Regions from separate parts of the Promicromonospora aerolata genome, predicted to be linked through region 2. Evidence: riboswitches for the same ligand, from Rfam matches in the RefSeq annotation. Region 2 holds a riboswitch; the other holds the start of a gene.
What was found. Region 2 has a riboswitch for glycine ahead of ACFSL2_RS11470 (L-serine ammonia-lyase). Riboswitches for the same ligand answer to the same signal wherever they lie in the genome.
Positions count from the first base shown of each region.

Region 1: linked by a shared signal. The riboswitch ahead of gcvP (aminomethyl-transferring glycine dehydrogenase) and the one ahead of ACFSL2_RS11470 (L-serine ammonia-lyase) in region 2 are both predicted to bind glycine.

Region 1 is NZ_JBHUHF010000001.1:3,866,205-3,873,105, reverse strand. Features, by position in the region: gene ACFSL2_RS17235 (PAS and ANTAR domain-containing protein) at 1-210, shown strand, start outside; gene ACFSL2_RS17230 (endonuclease/exonuclease/phosphatase family protein) at 222-1,046, shown strand; gene ACFSL2_RS17225 (hypothetical protein) at 1,129-1,497, opposite strand; gene ACFSL2_RS17220 (LysR family transcriptional regulator) at 1,689-2,594, shown strand; glycine riboswitch at 2,713-2,840, shown strand; gene gcvP (aminomethyl-transferring glycine dehydrogenase) at 3,004-5,964, shown strand; gene gcvT (glycine cleavage system aminomethyltransferase GcvT) at 6,052-6,901, shown strand, end outside.
Region 2 is NZ_JBHUHF010000001.1:2,542,507-2,549,407, forward strand. Features, by position in the region: gene ACFSL2_RS11445 (ArsR/SmtB family transcription factor) at 1-172, shown strand, start outside; gene ACFSL2_RS11450 (hypothetical protein) at 347-661, shown strand; gene ACFSL2_RS11455 (TetR/AcrR family transcriptional regulator) at 666-1,319, opposite strand; gene ACFSL2_RS11460 (NAD(P)H-binding protein) at 1,461-2,315, shown strand; gene ACFSL2_RS11465 (transposase family protein) at 2,619-3,410, shown strand; gene ACFSL2_RS11470 (L-serine ammonia-lyase) at 3,379-4,743, opposite strand; glycine riboswitch at 4,938-5,025, opposite strand; glycine riboswitch at 5,029-5,125, opposite strand; gene ACFSL2_RS11475 (LysE family translocator) at 5,148-5,789, opposite strand; partial or broken gene ACFSL2_RS11480 (AraC family ligand binding domain-containing protein) at 5,869-6,177, opposite strand; gene ACFSL2_RS11485 (MerR family transcriptional regulator) at 6,351-6,901, opposite strand, start outside.

The DNA of each region.
Region 1 (6,901 bases), 1.3 Mb from region 2:
GCCAAGGGCGTGCTCATGGTGGTCTACGGCACCGACGAGGAGTCGGCGTTCGAGCTGCTGCGGCAGGCCTCGAACCTGGCCAACATCCCGGTCCGAGACATCGCCCAGACGCTCGTGCACCTGTTCTCCGGACCGGATGTCACCGTGTTCCCGACGCGCGAGGCGATCGACGCGTTCCTGGACGACCCGGTACCGCCGGGCGACGTCTGACGTCTCAGCACGTGCGCATCGCCACGTTCAACGTCCAGCACGGCCGCGGCCCCGACGGCCGCGTCGACAACGACCGGCTGGCCGACGCGGTCGCGGCGCTCGACGCCGACGTGGTCGGGCTGCAAGAGGTGGACCGCGGGCAGGCGCGGTCCGGGGGAGCGGACCAGGCGCGGCTCTGCGCCGACGCGACGGGGGCGGTCGACCACCGGTTCCTGCCCGCGCTCGCCGGGCCGTTCCGCTACCCCGGCGTGCGGCGCCGCGCCCGCAGGGTGGAACGGCCCGATGTTCCCGGATACGGCATAGCGCTGCTCTCCAGGTACCCGGTGCGGAGCTGGCACGCGGTCCTGCTACCGCCCGCCACCCCGTGGGTGTGGGGTCGGGTGCAGCTCGGAACCGACGAGCCGCGCGTGGCGCTCGCGGCACAGATCGACGCGCCGTCGGGTCCGCTCACCGTCGTGTGCACGCACCTCAGTGTCTACCGGTTCCCGGACACGACCGGGATGGCGGGGCTGGCCCGGCGTGCCATGGGTCATCGCAGGGGCACGCCGGGAGAACGGCACGCGGAACGCCAGGTGGACCACCTCCGGCGTCGGCTCGCAGGGCTGCCACGGCCAGTGGTTCTGCTGGGTGACTTCAACCTGCGCGGATCGGTGCCGGCCGTCCGGACCGGCTGGCACCCGCTCGCGAGCGGCGACACGTTCCCCCGGCACGACCCGCGGTTCCAGATCGACCACATCCTGTGGGACGGCGGGGTGGCGCCGGCCGCCGAGGGCCGTGCGGTCGACACGGGGGTCTCGGACCATCGGGCGCTGGTCGTGGACCTGGCCACAGAATGACCGCGGAATGACCATGCACCTGCTGCCGATCAGGGCCTCAGATCGGCAGCAGGTGCATGGTCATTCCACGGTGCGCAGCGCGTCAGGCGGCCTCGGCGTAGGCGCGGTGGCTGACGGCTGCGGGCTGGCCCAACGAGACCGGCTCGTCCTGCACGGTGTCCTCGACGACCGTCAGCGCCGGTGCTTCTTCCTGTGCCCGGCGGATCCGGCCGCGGATCACGGTGAAGAGCGCGTTGCCGCCGATCACGATCACCACGATGTTCGAAGCGGCGGACGGCCAGACGCCGTTCGCCGCGGCCACGGTCATCAAGATGGTGGCCGCCAGCACGTTGGTGCCCTGGAACGCGAAGGAATCGGCGCTCCAGCGACCCCGGCTGACCATGGCATAGGCCACGAGCCCGGCGAGCGCGCCGAACCAGCCGAGGACGGTGACGACCATCATGAGGGTCATGGCAATACTCCTGGGAAAAAGACGGATCGAAACGATTCGAGGATGCGGTGGAGACCGAGAGCCGGAATCCATGTGGGGGTGTGGGCATCTGGTCGGAGGAGCTCGGTCCGACCGCCGCCAAGATCAAGCATGAGGCCTGATCGCGTTCAGCACAATCGAATGTTTGTGACTCCGGGATGTAGCATTGCTACATGCCAACCGACCCGCGCAGACTCGCCTTCCTTCTTGCCGTGCATCGTGCCGGCGGAGTGCTCGCAGCGGCTGATCTACTGCATGTGACGCCGTCCGCAGTCTCGCAGCAGATCGCCCGTCTGGAGGCCGAGGAGGGTATCGACGTCCTGGATCGAGGGCCGCGCGGAGTAACCCTCACGCCGGCCGGCCGGGTGCTCGCCGACGCGGCCGAGAGCATCGAGGCGGAGCTGGTCCAGGCGCGCCAGGCCGTTGCCGCGTTGGGCGGTGAACTCACCGGACGGGTTTCGGTCGGCTCGATCCAGACCGCCATCCGAACGGTCGTCGCGCCGATGCTCGTCTCGCTCGCCGAGCGGCACCCGCACATCGAGGTGGACGTGCAGGAGTATGACCCACCGGAGGCGACCCGTCGCCTGCGCGCCGGCGACCTGGACGCCATCGTGCTCGAGCGGGACGTCGAGGTCGACGCCCCGGCCCCGCGCGGCGCCCACGACGTGCCGCTGCTCGACGAACCGTGGCGCATCGTGGTTCCCACGAGCCTGCCCGAGCCGGAACGCATCGACGACCTCGCCGGACTCGTGTGGGTGGGGCCGCAAGCCGGCTCCGCCGCGGACCGCGCGGTCGGTCGCCTGGCCGCCCAGCTCGGTACCGCCTTCGACATGCGGCACGCCTACAACGACTTCGACACCGCGATCTCGCTCGTCGCGGCCGGCCAGGGCATCGCGATGCTGCCCGCGCTGGCCCTGCAGCAGGACGTGCCCGACGGCGTCGCCGTGGTGGCGCTGGCCGGTCTCGGCTCGCGGCGCATGGTGGTGCGCCACCGGCAGAACCGGCACGAGCCGGGGCCGGCGGTGCGGGCGGTCGTGGACGAGATGGTGGCGGCGGCTCGCGACATCGACCTGGGGTAGCGCTCGCTTCCGGGCTCCCTTTCCGGTGCGGGTGCCCACGCCGCTACGATGTGGGCATAACTGAAGATCTTCAACGGTCCCGGGGCTCGAGGAGCTCGACCACCGGGGCCGTGCCGCCAGAACCGTGACGGGAGAGTCCGGCCGGGCGCGCACCACCGCCGTCGGCGGAGCGCCTCCGGAGCACCGGCGCCGAAGGAGCAATTTCCTCCCCGGGAATCTCTCAGGCCCCCGTACCGTCACAGTGAGGCAACTCTGGAAAGCGAGCAGTCGCGGCCGGGCAACCGGCCGTGGAGGCTCCACCGACGGTGCAAGTCGGCGCGTCCCGCGCCTCCCCGGACGTCCGGGGAGGTCACGACGGACCGGCAAAACTCTCAGGTAGACGTACGCCCCCGCGCGGGCACGGCGTCCGATGACAGAGCGGGGAGGGACCGCAGTCGTCCCCACGCCCTCGGACAGCCAGGAGCCCGCCGTGAGCACGCCCCACAATCCCGACGTCTTTGCCGACCGGCACCTCGGCCCCCGCGGCCGCGAGGTCGCCACCATGCTCGACCAGCTCGGCATCGACACCATGGACACGCTCGTCGACCGGGCCGTCCCCCAGGCGATCCGCAGCCAGAAGCCGTTGAGCCTGCCCGCCGCACGCACCGAGCCCGAGGTGCTGGCCCACCTGCGCGAGCTCGCCGGCAAGAACCAGGTCAAGACGCAGATGATCGGCCAGGGCTTCTACGGCACGCACACGCCCGCCGTCATCCGCCGCAACGTGCTCGAGTCGCCCGCCTGGTACACGGCCTACACGCCGTACCAGCCGGAGATCAGCCAGGGCCGGCTCGAGGCGCTCCTCAACTTCCAGACCGCCGTCGAGGACCTCACCGGTCTCGAGATCGCGAACGCCTCCCTGCTCGACGAGGCCAGCGCCGTCGCCGAGGCGGTCGCCCTGATGTGGCGCGGGTCGAAGGCCACGGAGGGGTACGTCGTCCTGGACGCCGACCTGTTCGGGCAGTCGCTCGCGGTCGCTCGTGGCCGCGCCGAGGCGATCGGCCTCCCGGTCGTGGTGGCCGACCTGAGCAACGGCCTCCAGGCAGGCCTCCCCGCAGAACTGCCCGCCGGCCCCATGGTCGGTCTCGTGGTGCAGCAGGCCGGGGCGTCGGGTCGCGTGCTCGATGCGCGCGGCGTGATCGCCGAGGCCAAGCAGGCGGGTGCGCTCGTCACGGTGGCCACCGATCTGCTCGCCCTGACGCTCCTGGTCAGCCCCGGCGAGCTCGGTGCCGACATCTCCGTGGGCTCCGCGCAGCGCTTCGGCGTCCCGCTCTTCTACGGTGGCCCGCATGCCGCCTACATGGCGGTCCGGAAGGGTCTGGAACGCCAGCTGCCCGGCCGCCTCGTCGGCGTCTCGGTCGACGTCGACGGAGCCTCCGGCTACCGCCTCGCCCTGGCCACCCGGGAGCAGCACATCCGGCGCGAGAAGGCCACGAGCAACATCTGCACGGCTCAGGCGCTGCTGGCCATCGTCGCCAGCATGTACGCGGTCTACCACGGTCCCGAGGGCCTCAAGGCGATAGCCCAGCGCGTCCACACCCACGCGACCACCCTGGCCGAATCACTGCGCGCGGCAGGCGTCGAGATCGAGCACGACACCTTCTTCGACACGATCCGCCTGAACGTTCCCGGCAAGGCGAAGGATGCAGCAGCCGCGGCAGCCGAGGCGGGCTACAACCTCTTCGTCCCGGACGCCGACCACGTCCAGATCAGCCTCGACGAGACCACCACGCAGTCGGATACCGAGACGGTCGCCACCATCCTCCTCACCACGCTGGGTCTAGAGCCGAACGCAGAGGCTCCCGCGCGAGCATCCGTCGACTTCCCCGCCGGGCTGAAGCGGGAGACGAACTACCTGCAGCACCCGATCTTCCACACGCACCGCTCCGAGACCAGCATGCTCCGCTACCTGCGCAAGCTCTCCGACAAGGACCTCGCGCTGGACCGGACCATGATCCCGCTGGGCTCCTGCACCATGAAGCTCAACGCGACCGCCGAGATGGAGGCCATCTCCTGGCCCGGTTTCGCGGACATCCACCCCTACGCACCCGTCGACCAGACCCACGGCTACGTCGAGCTGGTCTCGGCGCTCGAGAGCCAGCTCGCCGAGATCACCGGGTACGCGGCGGTCTCCCTGCAGCCCAACGCCGGCAGCCAGGGTGAGTTCGCGGGTCTGCTCGCGATCAAGGGGTACCACGCGTCGCGCGGCGACGCGGGGCGCGACATCGTGCTCATCCCCGCATCGGCGCACGGCACGAACGCGGCGTCGGCGGCGCTCGCGGGCCTGCGGGTCGTCGTGGTGGCGACGGCGGACGACGGGGAGATCCTGCTGGACGACCTGCGCGCGAAGCTGGACCAGCACGGTCCCCAGGTCGCCGGGATCATGATCACCTACCCGTCCACGCACGGTGTGTACGAGGAGCACGTGCGGGAGGTCTGTGACCTGGTGCACGACGCCGGCGGGCAGGTGTACATCGACGGCGCGAACCTGAACGCGCTGGTGGGGCTGGCGCGACCGGGCGAGTTCGGCGGCGACGTCTCGCACCTGAACCTGCACAAGACGTTCTGCATCCCGCACGGCGGCGGCGGCCCCGGTGTGGGTCCGGTCGCGGTGGCCGAGCACCTCGTCCCGTTCCTCCCCGCCGACCCGACGCCGGGGGCGGGAGCGCCCGAGGCCTCGACGGGTTCGACCGGCACCCCGGTGGCCTCGACGCGGTACGGCTCCGCCGGCATCCTCCCCATCTCGTACGCCTACGTGGCCCTGATGGGTCCGGACGGGCTGACCGAGGCGACCAAGGCCGCCGTCCTGACGGCGAACTACGTTGCCTCGCGCCTCGACCCGTACTTCCCGGTGCTGTACACGGGCCCGAACGGGCTGGTGGCACACGAGTGCATCCTCGACCTGCGCAAGATCACCGCGGAGACGGGCGTCACCGCCGAGGACGTCTCGAAGCGGCTGATGGACTACGGCTTCCACGCGCCGACCCTGGCGTTCCCCGTCCCGGGAACGCTGATGGTGGAGCCCACCGAGTCGGAGGACCTGGCGGAGCTGGACCGGTTCATCACCGCGATGATCGCCATCCGGGGCGAGATCGACGCCGTCTCGGACGGCCGCTGGACCGTCGCCGACTCGCCGCTGCGCGGGGCGCCGCACACGGCGGCCTCGCTGATGACGGACAAGTGGGACAAGCCGTACCCCCGCGAGCTCGGGGCCTTCCCCGTCGCGTCACTCCGTGCGAACAAGTACTGGCCGCCGGTCCGCCGCATCGACGGGGCCAAGGGCGACCGCAACCTGGTGTGCTCCTGCCCGCCGGTCGAGTCGTACGCCGAGTGAGCTGTCAGACGATTCCCCACTGGTCAGAAGCACAGGACACCCCGGTGACCTCTCCTCCTGACCACCTGCAGACGAGAGGAAGTTTCGATGGGTGAGGACCGCAAGACACCCCTCCACGACGAGCACGTGGCGCTCGGCGCCTCGATGACGCCGTTCGGCGGCTGGCTCATGCCGCTGCGGTACACGTCCGACCTGGCCGAGCACCGGGCGGTGCGCGACGCCGCCGGGCTGTTCGACCTGTCGCACATGGGCAACATCAACGTGACCGGTGCCGATGCGGCCGCGTTCCTCGACCACGCTCTCGTCGGGTACATCTCGAAGGTGCGCGAGATGGGCGCGCGCTACTCGATGATCTGTGCCGAGGACGGCAGCGTGCTGGACGACCTGATCGTCTACCGCATCGGCGCGGGCGAGTACTCGGTCATCGCGAACGCCGCCAACGCGGAGCTCGTCCTGGCGCAGCTCCAGGAACGTGCTGCCGGGTTCGACGTGGTGCTGGAGGACGTCCAGGCCGACCACGCGCTGCTCGCCGTCCAGGGGCCGCGGGCCGCCGAGATCCTGCGCGCCACTGCCGGCCTCGCCGAGGACGCCGAGATCTCCGGCGGCACGGCGTTCGCCGACCTCAAGTACTACGCCTGCCTGCGCATGCGCTTCGAGGGCGAGCCGGTGCTCGTCGGCCGTACCGGCTACACCGGCGAGGACGGGTTCGAGATCTGGGTCGCGGCAGGCCAGGCCGTCGCGCTGTGGCGTGCGCTGCTCGCGGCCGGCGAGCCGCTGGGCCTCGTCCCGGCGGGTCTGTCGGCGCGCGACTCGCTGCGCCTCGAGGCCGGCATGCCGCTCTACGGGCACGAGCTCGACACCACGACCACGCCCTTCGAGGCGGGCATGGGCCGCGTGGTGCGCCTCGACAAGGTGTCCGACGACGGTACGCCGGTCC
Region 2 (6,901 bases):
CGAGCGCCGTGACCACCTCGCCGGCGTCGTGCCCGATGCCCTGCTGACGGCGTTTCGGGACAAGGGGTGGCTCGAGCCGGGAACGGTCCCCCGCGCCCTGCGGCTGACCGACGCCGGGCGAGCGGGGCTGGGTCCGGTACTCGCGAGCGCCCTGGTGCGGGATGAGGCGTGATGCTCCCGGCGGGCTCGAGGTGAGCGCCGTCAGGCCTCCCGGCCCACGGCTGCCGTCACCGTTGACCCCGCTGCACGACGATCGCCTGAGCGCCACGGGTGTGCGAGTAACCCCAGCGGCACGGGCGGCACGCTGGCCGGCATCGCTGCCGCCCTCCCACCCGCTCGCACCGCGGTGGGATTCTCCGCACTGAAGGGTGGCGACTTCCTGCGCGACGACGTCGCCTCCCTCCAGCAGGAGGCACACGGTCGGGTGACGGGCGGCTGGTCGATCGAGACCGGCTACCACTTCGGCGGTTTCGCCCGGACCAGCGACTCCCTGCGCGGGTTCATCGACGACTTCGAGACGAAGCACGGCCTACGGCTGGAGCGGGTGCACGTCGCCAAGATGATGTACGGCCTGTTCGACCAGATCCGACAGGGCCGGTTCCGGCCCGGTACGACGGTGGTCGCCGTCATCACCGGACCGGAGTTCGCCGGGGAGGGCTGACCGTTCAGCTCCGCTCCGCGGCGGAGCCAGGCAGGCGTTGCACCGGTCGACAGATACCGCCGAGCACGAACGCGGTCCTGCGGTCGTAGTCCGCCCGGGATGGCCGGCCGCCGTACTTGAGAGCCAGGGCGTTGTCGATGGTCAGCGCATGAAAGTCGCCCGGTGTGAAGCCGTGCACCAGGACTCCGGCGGCATGCCCCTCTGCGACCAGGTCGTCGTGGAAGGCGCCCCCGACGTGGCACAGCGCCATGAGCGGCTCGGAGTCCGGAAACTCCTGCAGCAGAACGTCATTGACTGCCGGTAGCCGGTACTGGAGATCCCGGATCGCACCGACGTAGGAGCGGATTCGTTCCTGGACGTCAGCGACGGACCGTGCATCCTCGATGACACTCCTCAACTCCCCCGCGACGACGTCGTCAAGGACGGCGTCGATCAGCCCGACTCTTCCTCCGAGCCTGTTGAAGATGGTCGCCTTGCTCACGTGGGCGGCGGCAGCGACCTCCTCGAGCGGCGCAGAGAGGCCCTGCTCTCGGAACACCTTCACCGCCGCGACGCGGATCCGATCGACATTGCGGCGGGCATCGGACCGAAGTGTTGGTGAGGATCCGGTACTCGTGGCCACTGCGCTCCCCCTTGCTCGACGAGACAACTTGACCATCGAGGTCAACTTCCTGCACGATGCTACGCGACCGCAAGTTGACCACCCGGGTCAACTTTCGCGCGCCGGACTCCCTCGCGTCACCCGCCCGCTCTCCTCCGACGCGAGCCCCGGGTCCATCTCGACGAAAGGACGCCACCCATGATCATCGTGACCGGAGCGACAGGCACCCTCAACGGGGCCACGGTCGAGCACCTCCTGAAGCGGGTTCCTCCAGCCCGGATCGGTGTCAGCGTCCGCGACCCAGAACGCGCGAAGCACCTGGCCGACCGGGGAATCCGTGTGCGCCAGGGGAGCTACGACCAGCCCGCGGCACTGCGCCACTCGTTCGCCGACGCCGAGCAGGTGCTCCTGGTCTCGTCCAGCGATACCACTGCCGACGTCGTGGCGCAGCACCGGACGGCGATCGATGCCGCGGTCGCTGCTGGGGCGCGACGAATCCTGTACACCAGCGCCCACGGGACGGGCTCCGATACCCCCTATCCGCCACTCGCGATCCACGCGGCCACCGAGGAACACCTCGCCGCTTCAGGCGTTGCGTGGACCGCGTTGCGGAACGGTTTCTACGGAGACCTCGGACAGCTGCTCGGCCCATGGCAGTCGACGGGAGTGATCGCCAAGCCCGCCGACGGTCCGTTCGGCTGGGTCGATCGGCGGGACGCCGCGGAGGCAGCCGCGACGATCCTCGCGGGCGACTCCCCTGTCGACGGTGCCGTCGACCTGACGCCGCCCTCGCCGGTCACCCTCGCGGACTTCGCCTCGGCGGCATCCGCCCTCACCGGTCGCCACGTCGATCGTGTAGTTGTCGACGACGAGAAGTGGGTCGCTGACGAGGTGGCGAACGGCGCTCCGGAGGCGGTGGCACGCTTCACTCTCTCGATGTTCCAGGCAACGCGGAGCGGCCATTTCGCGCACTCCGACCCCACGCTCTCCCGGCTCCTCGGGCGGGAGCCGCGCAGCGTCGCCGACCAGCTGGCAGAGCAGCTCGCCGGCTGAAGCGACGTTGATCTGTCCTTGTGAGCCTCGGTCAATCGTGACCGCTCAGAGGAGTCGGAGTCGGTTCAGGTCAGAAATCCCGATCATCGCGCTCAGCATTCGATCACGTTGACCGCCAACCCTCCACGAGAGGTCTCCTTGTACTTCAGAGCGTTATTCAGCGGCTTGGGAGTGCCCATGACTGTGTGACGCCCTGACCTGCATCGTTGCTTGTCAGGGTCAAGATCGGGCAGATAGCGCAACGGTCCTTGCGTCCGGTTTGATCGTGGTTGTCGAGACCCCATCAAGCCGAGCGAAGGACCGATGCCGTACCACTCTACTTGCGGGCTGAGCCCTGCCCAGACCTCCGAGCTGATCGGCCGCGTTCACCAGGTCCACGCCGCCCGTCCCGACGAGCAGCGGTACGACTTCGAGATGCCGGTCGACCAGGCGGTGGTGATGGTCCTGGTGATGGTGCGCCACAACCTCGCCCAGCAGGTCACCGCAGACCTGCACGGCGTCTCCCAGTCCACGGTCTCGCGGATCTACCGCTACCTGCTACCGATCCTGGGCATGGTCACGATGATGGACCGCGCCCGCCTGACCGACGCTCTCGCCTCCGGCGTCGTCCTAATCGACGGGACCCCGGTCCCGACCGGCAACCGCACCGCGACCGGGAAGGAGAACTTCAACGGCAAGCACCGCAAGCAGGCACTCAACGTGCAGGTCGCGGCCCGGCCCGACGGCACCCTGACCGACGTCTCAGACCCCGTGCCCGGCCGCCGCCACGACTCGGTGGCCCTGGACCTGGTGGGGTGGGGCTACCAGATCCGTGCCGCCACCGACCACAACCCGCAGCTGGCCGTCTTCGGCGACAGCGCCTACAGCCGGCACACCGACTGGACCCCGTTGAAGAAGCCGAAGGATGTCGAGCGCACACCCGAAGACATCGCGTTCAACCGCGCCGTAGCCAGCTTCCGCGCCCCGGTCGAACGAGCCATCGGACTGCTCAAGCAGTGGAAGACCCTCGCCACCGGCTACCGCGGACGCCTGAGCGAACTCCCAACCGTCATCCACGTGATCGTCAACCTGGAGTTCTACCGACTGGCCAGCTGAATAACGCTCTCAGTTTCATGTCGGCACCCGTGTCGCGCATGGTCTTGATCGCCTGGTCGAGGGAGACCCGGTGGTTGCCGTCTCCGTGCAGGGCGATGCGCGCCGCGTTGATGGCCTTGGTACTCGCGATGGCGTTGCGCTCGATGCAGGGGATCTGCACGAGTCCACCGATCGGGTCGCAGGTGAGCCCCAGGTTGTGCTCGATCCCGATCTCGGCGGCGTTCTCGACCTGTTCGGGTGTCCCACCCATGACGGCACACAGTCCGGCAGCGGCCATCGAGCAGGCCGAGCCGATCTCGCCCTGGCACCCGACTTCTGCACCTGAGATCGACGCGTTCTCCTTGATGAGGATGCCGATGGCTGCGGCGGTGAGAAGGAACGTCACCACTCCGTCGTCGCTGGCGTCCGGGATGAACCGGTCGTAATAGTGCAGTACTGCCGGGACGACGCCCGCCGCACCGTTCGTGGGAGCGGTCACGACGCGTCCGCCGGCGGCGTTCTCCTCGTTCACCGCCAGCGCGAAGAGGGTGACCCAGTCCATGGCGCCGATGGGGTCGCTCGAGCCGGTCTCGGCCGACAGCTTCGTCTGAAGCAGCGGGGCACGGCGCGGCACGTTCAATGCTCCGGGGAGCATCTGCTCCTGACTGGTGCACCCGTTGTGGACGCACTCCTTCATCGCCGCCCAGATGCGCAGCAGCTCGCTACGCAGCTGCTCCTCAGACCGCCACACCAGCTCGTTCGCCAGCATGATCTCGGCGATGCTCAGCTGTTCCTGGGAGCAGTGCCGCAGCAGTTCAGCGCCGGAGGAGAACGGAAACGGGAGACGGGTCACGCCAGCGGTGATGCGTCGTTGCGCCATCGCGTCCTGGCCCACCACGAACCCACCGCCGACCGAGAAGTGCGTCGACTCATGGACCGTACCGCCGTGCCGGTCGAAGGCGCGGAAGGTCATGCCGTTGGGGTGCTCCGGCAGGCTCCGTCGTCTGTGCAGGATCAGGTCGTCGCTGCGTGAGAAGCCGATCTGGTGCTCTCCACCGAGCAGCAGCAGTCCGTCCGCGCAGACCTGCCTTGCCCGAGTGCCGACGGTGGCAGTGTCGACGGCCTCGGGCGTCTCTCCCAGCAGGCCCAGGATCACGGCCTCGTCCGAGCCGTGCCCGTGACCTGTGGCGCCCAGGGAGCCGAACAGCTCGGCCTGCACGCGCACAACCTTGCCCAGTACGTCCTGGGACCGTAGCGCGTCGACGAACACGCGGGCCGCGCGCATCGGTCCGACCGTGTGGGACGACGACGGCCCGATCCCGATGGAGAACAGGTCCAGTGCGCTCAGCGTCATGAGCACTCCTGATGACAGGGGAAGACAGCCGAGTTCATCTTCTTGGCGACGATCGTCTGCGTTGACGATCCGTCGAGCACACCCGGGGAACTATCTGGGCTGCTGACGCGAGCGTCAGCCCTAGAGGGTTGTGAGCAGATCATGGGAACTCCAAAGCCAGGCCGACAGATGCCGGCACGATGAGTTCCTCCCCGCTCTGTATGTGACCTGAGAGTTTGTGCCGACACATGGTCGGCTTGCCCCGTCGGTGAGTCAGGCGCGAAGCCTGGCTGCTCTCCAGAGTTCCTTGTCGTGGCGGTACGGGTGCCTGAGAGGTTCCTGGGGAGGTGTTGCTCCTACGGCGCCACCTGATGGATCAGGTGAACTCTCCCGCCACGCTACAGGGATGTTCAATTGTGCATATTTCAGTGAGCATGGTAGCAGATCGGTTTTGCGAGGGTGCACACTCGATTTAAAGGAAGGGAATCGAAGTCGATGACAGCGCCTACAGGCGATTCACCTCGAAGTATTAAATGTTCTCGTGTATCCGCATCCGCCACCTCAGCGGCGAATATGTGACTCGAACGTGAACAGGTCACCCGCGACGAGACGATCCCGATCCCGATCCCGATCCCGATCCCGAAGAACGCGATCCCGAGGATCGTCACGACGACCGCCGCCACCCGGGTGATCCACGGGTTCTTCGGATTCAGCAGTCCGGACGCCAGCCCCATGCCGAAGTTCCTCCCCCAGGCCACGCGCCCAGAGGATCCACCGGCATCGACGGTGGACGAGACGCTCGCACGCCAGAAGGCGATGCCCATCCACATCAGGAAGGCTCCACCGGCGAGCTCGATCCATGCCAGCACCGTCGGGTCCCCGATCAACGAGAGTCCGCCGAATGCAGCGGCGATGAGCGCTCCGTTCGCCGTCGCGATTCCCACGCATACAGCGCTGGCGGCGCGCCTTCCGTGGGCCGTTGCGGTGCGGACGATCAGGAAGAAGCCGATGCCCGGTATGAGCACAGCGAGGAAATGGGCAAGAGCGACAGCAAGGAACTGATCCATCGGGCCTTCGATCGGTCGAGCGCTTGGGACGCTCGCCATCCTGGAGCTCAGGCCCGGCCCTGTGCGGCCACGCCCGCTCACGGATCCATTGCGGTTCGAAGAGCATCATCTGGTACGTCCAGGTACCACCGACCGGATTGCACGAGTGGAGGTGACCGGCAGGGATCAGCACGACATCGCCCGCAGCGAGATGCACGGGCGCCCCCGACCGCCCGACGAACTCGCTGCTCCCCTCATCGATCAACCCGACGGCGAACCGCTCGTGCGTGTGCGGCCGGTAGCAGGAGTTCTGTCGGCAGGACCGTCTGGACTCGATCTGCGGGAAGCGGGGGTCGTGCCAGAATTCGGGCGACGGCACCTCGTGCTCCGCGATCTCGACCATGACCATGACCCTATGGCGTGCTTCAGAAGCTGTGTGCCTGGGGTTCGGCTGCCTGCGCGACCAGCGCCGACCGGCGGCGCGCCGGGTTCCCTTCGGATGGACGCCGCTACGCCACAGCTAGAGCGTTTTCCGGAGGGAGTGGCGTCTGACCCCGGGATCGTTCGGGGCCGGCCACGACATCAACGGGCTTCGACGTAGCGCTGTGCGACCTGGCACCGGAACGGGTCGCCGTCGAGATAGATCTCGCGCGGTGAGCCCGACGCACGGTAATGGTCGCGTGCGGCGGCATCTCGCACCGCGTCGAACGAGCGCAGGATCGTCGGGAACTGCACCTCGCCGAACGGAACGTCGGTGACGAACTCCGTTCCCTCGGGCTCGGTGCCGTCAGCCGCGTCGCGGTCGACGACGGGGACGCGGACTTCGATCGGCCCGTCCGACTCCCAGCTCACCTCGCCGTGGTACACAACCACGAGCGGCTGAGCAGGGTCGGCGCTCGCACCGGCACGTTGGGCAAGGGCCGCAGCGGTTCGCTCGATGTGTGACGGAAGATCAGCTGCGGTCGTTCGCAGAGCGCGTGAGACGAACGCCCATGGCTGCACCACACGGCTCCGCACATTCGGTGGGTTCTCGGGTGGCTCTTCCTCGGAGAGTCCGCTCGCCAGGCCGTCGAGCAGGGCGACAGCGCGTTCGTGCGCGCGAGTGGTCTCCACCCGGTACGCCTCGAGCAGTG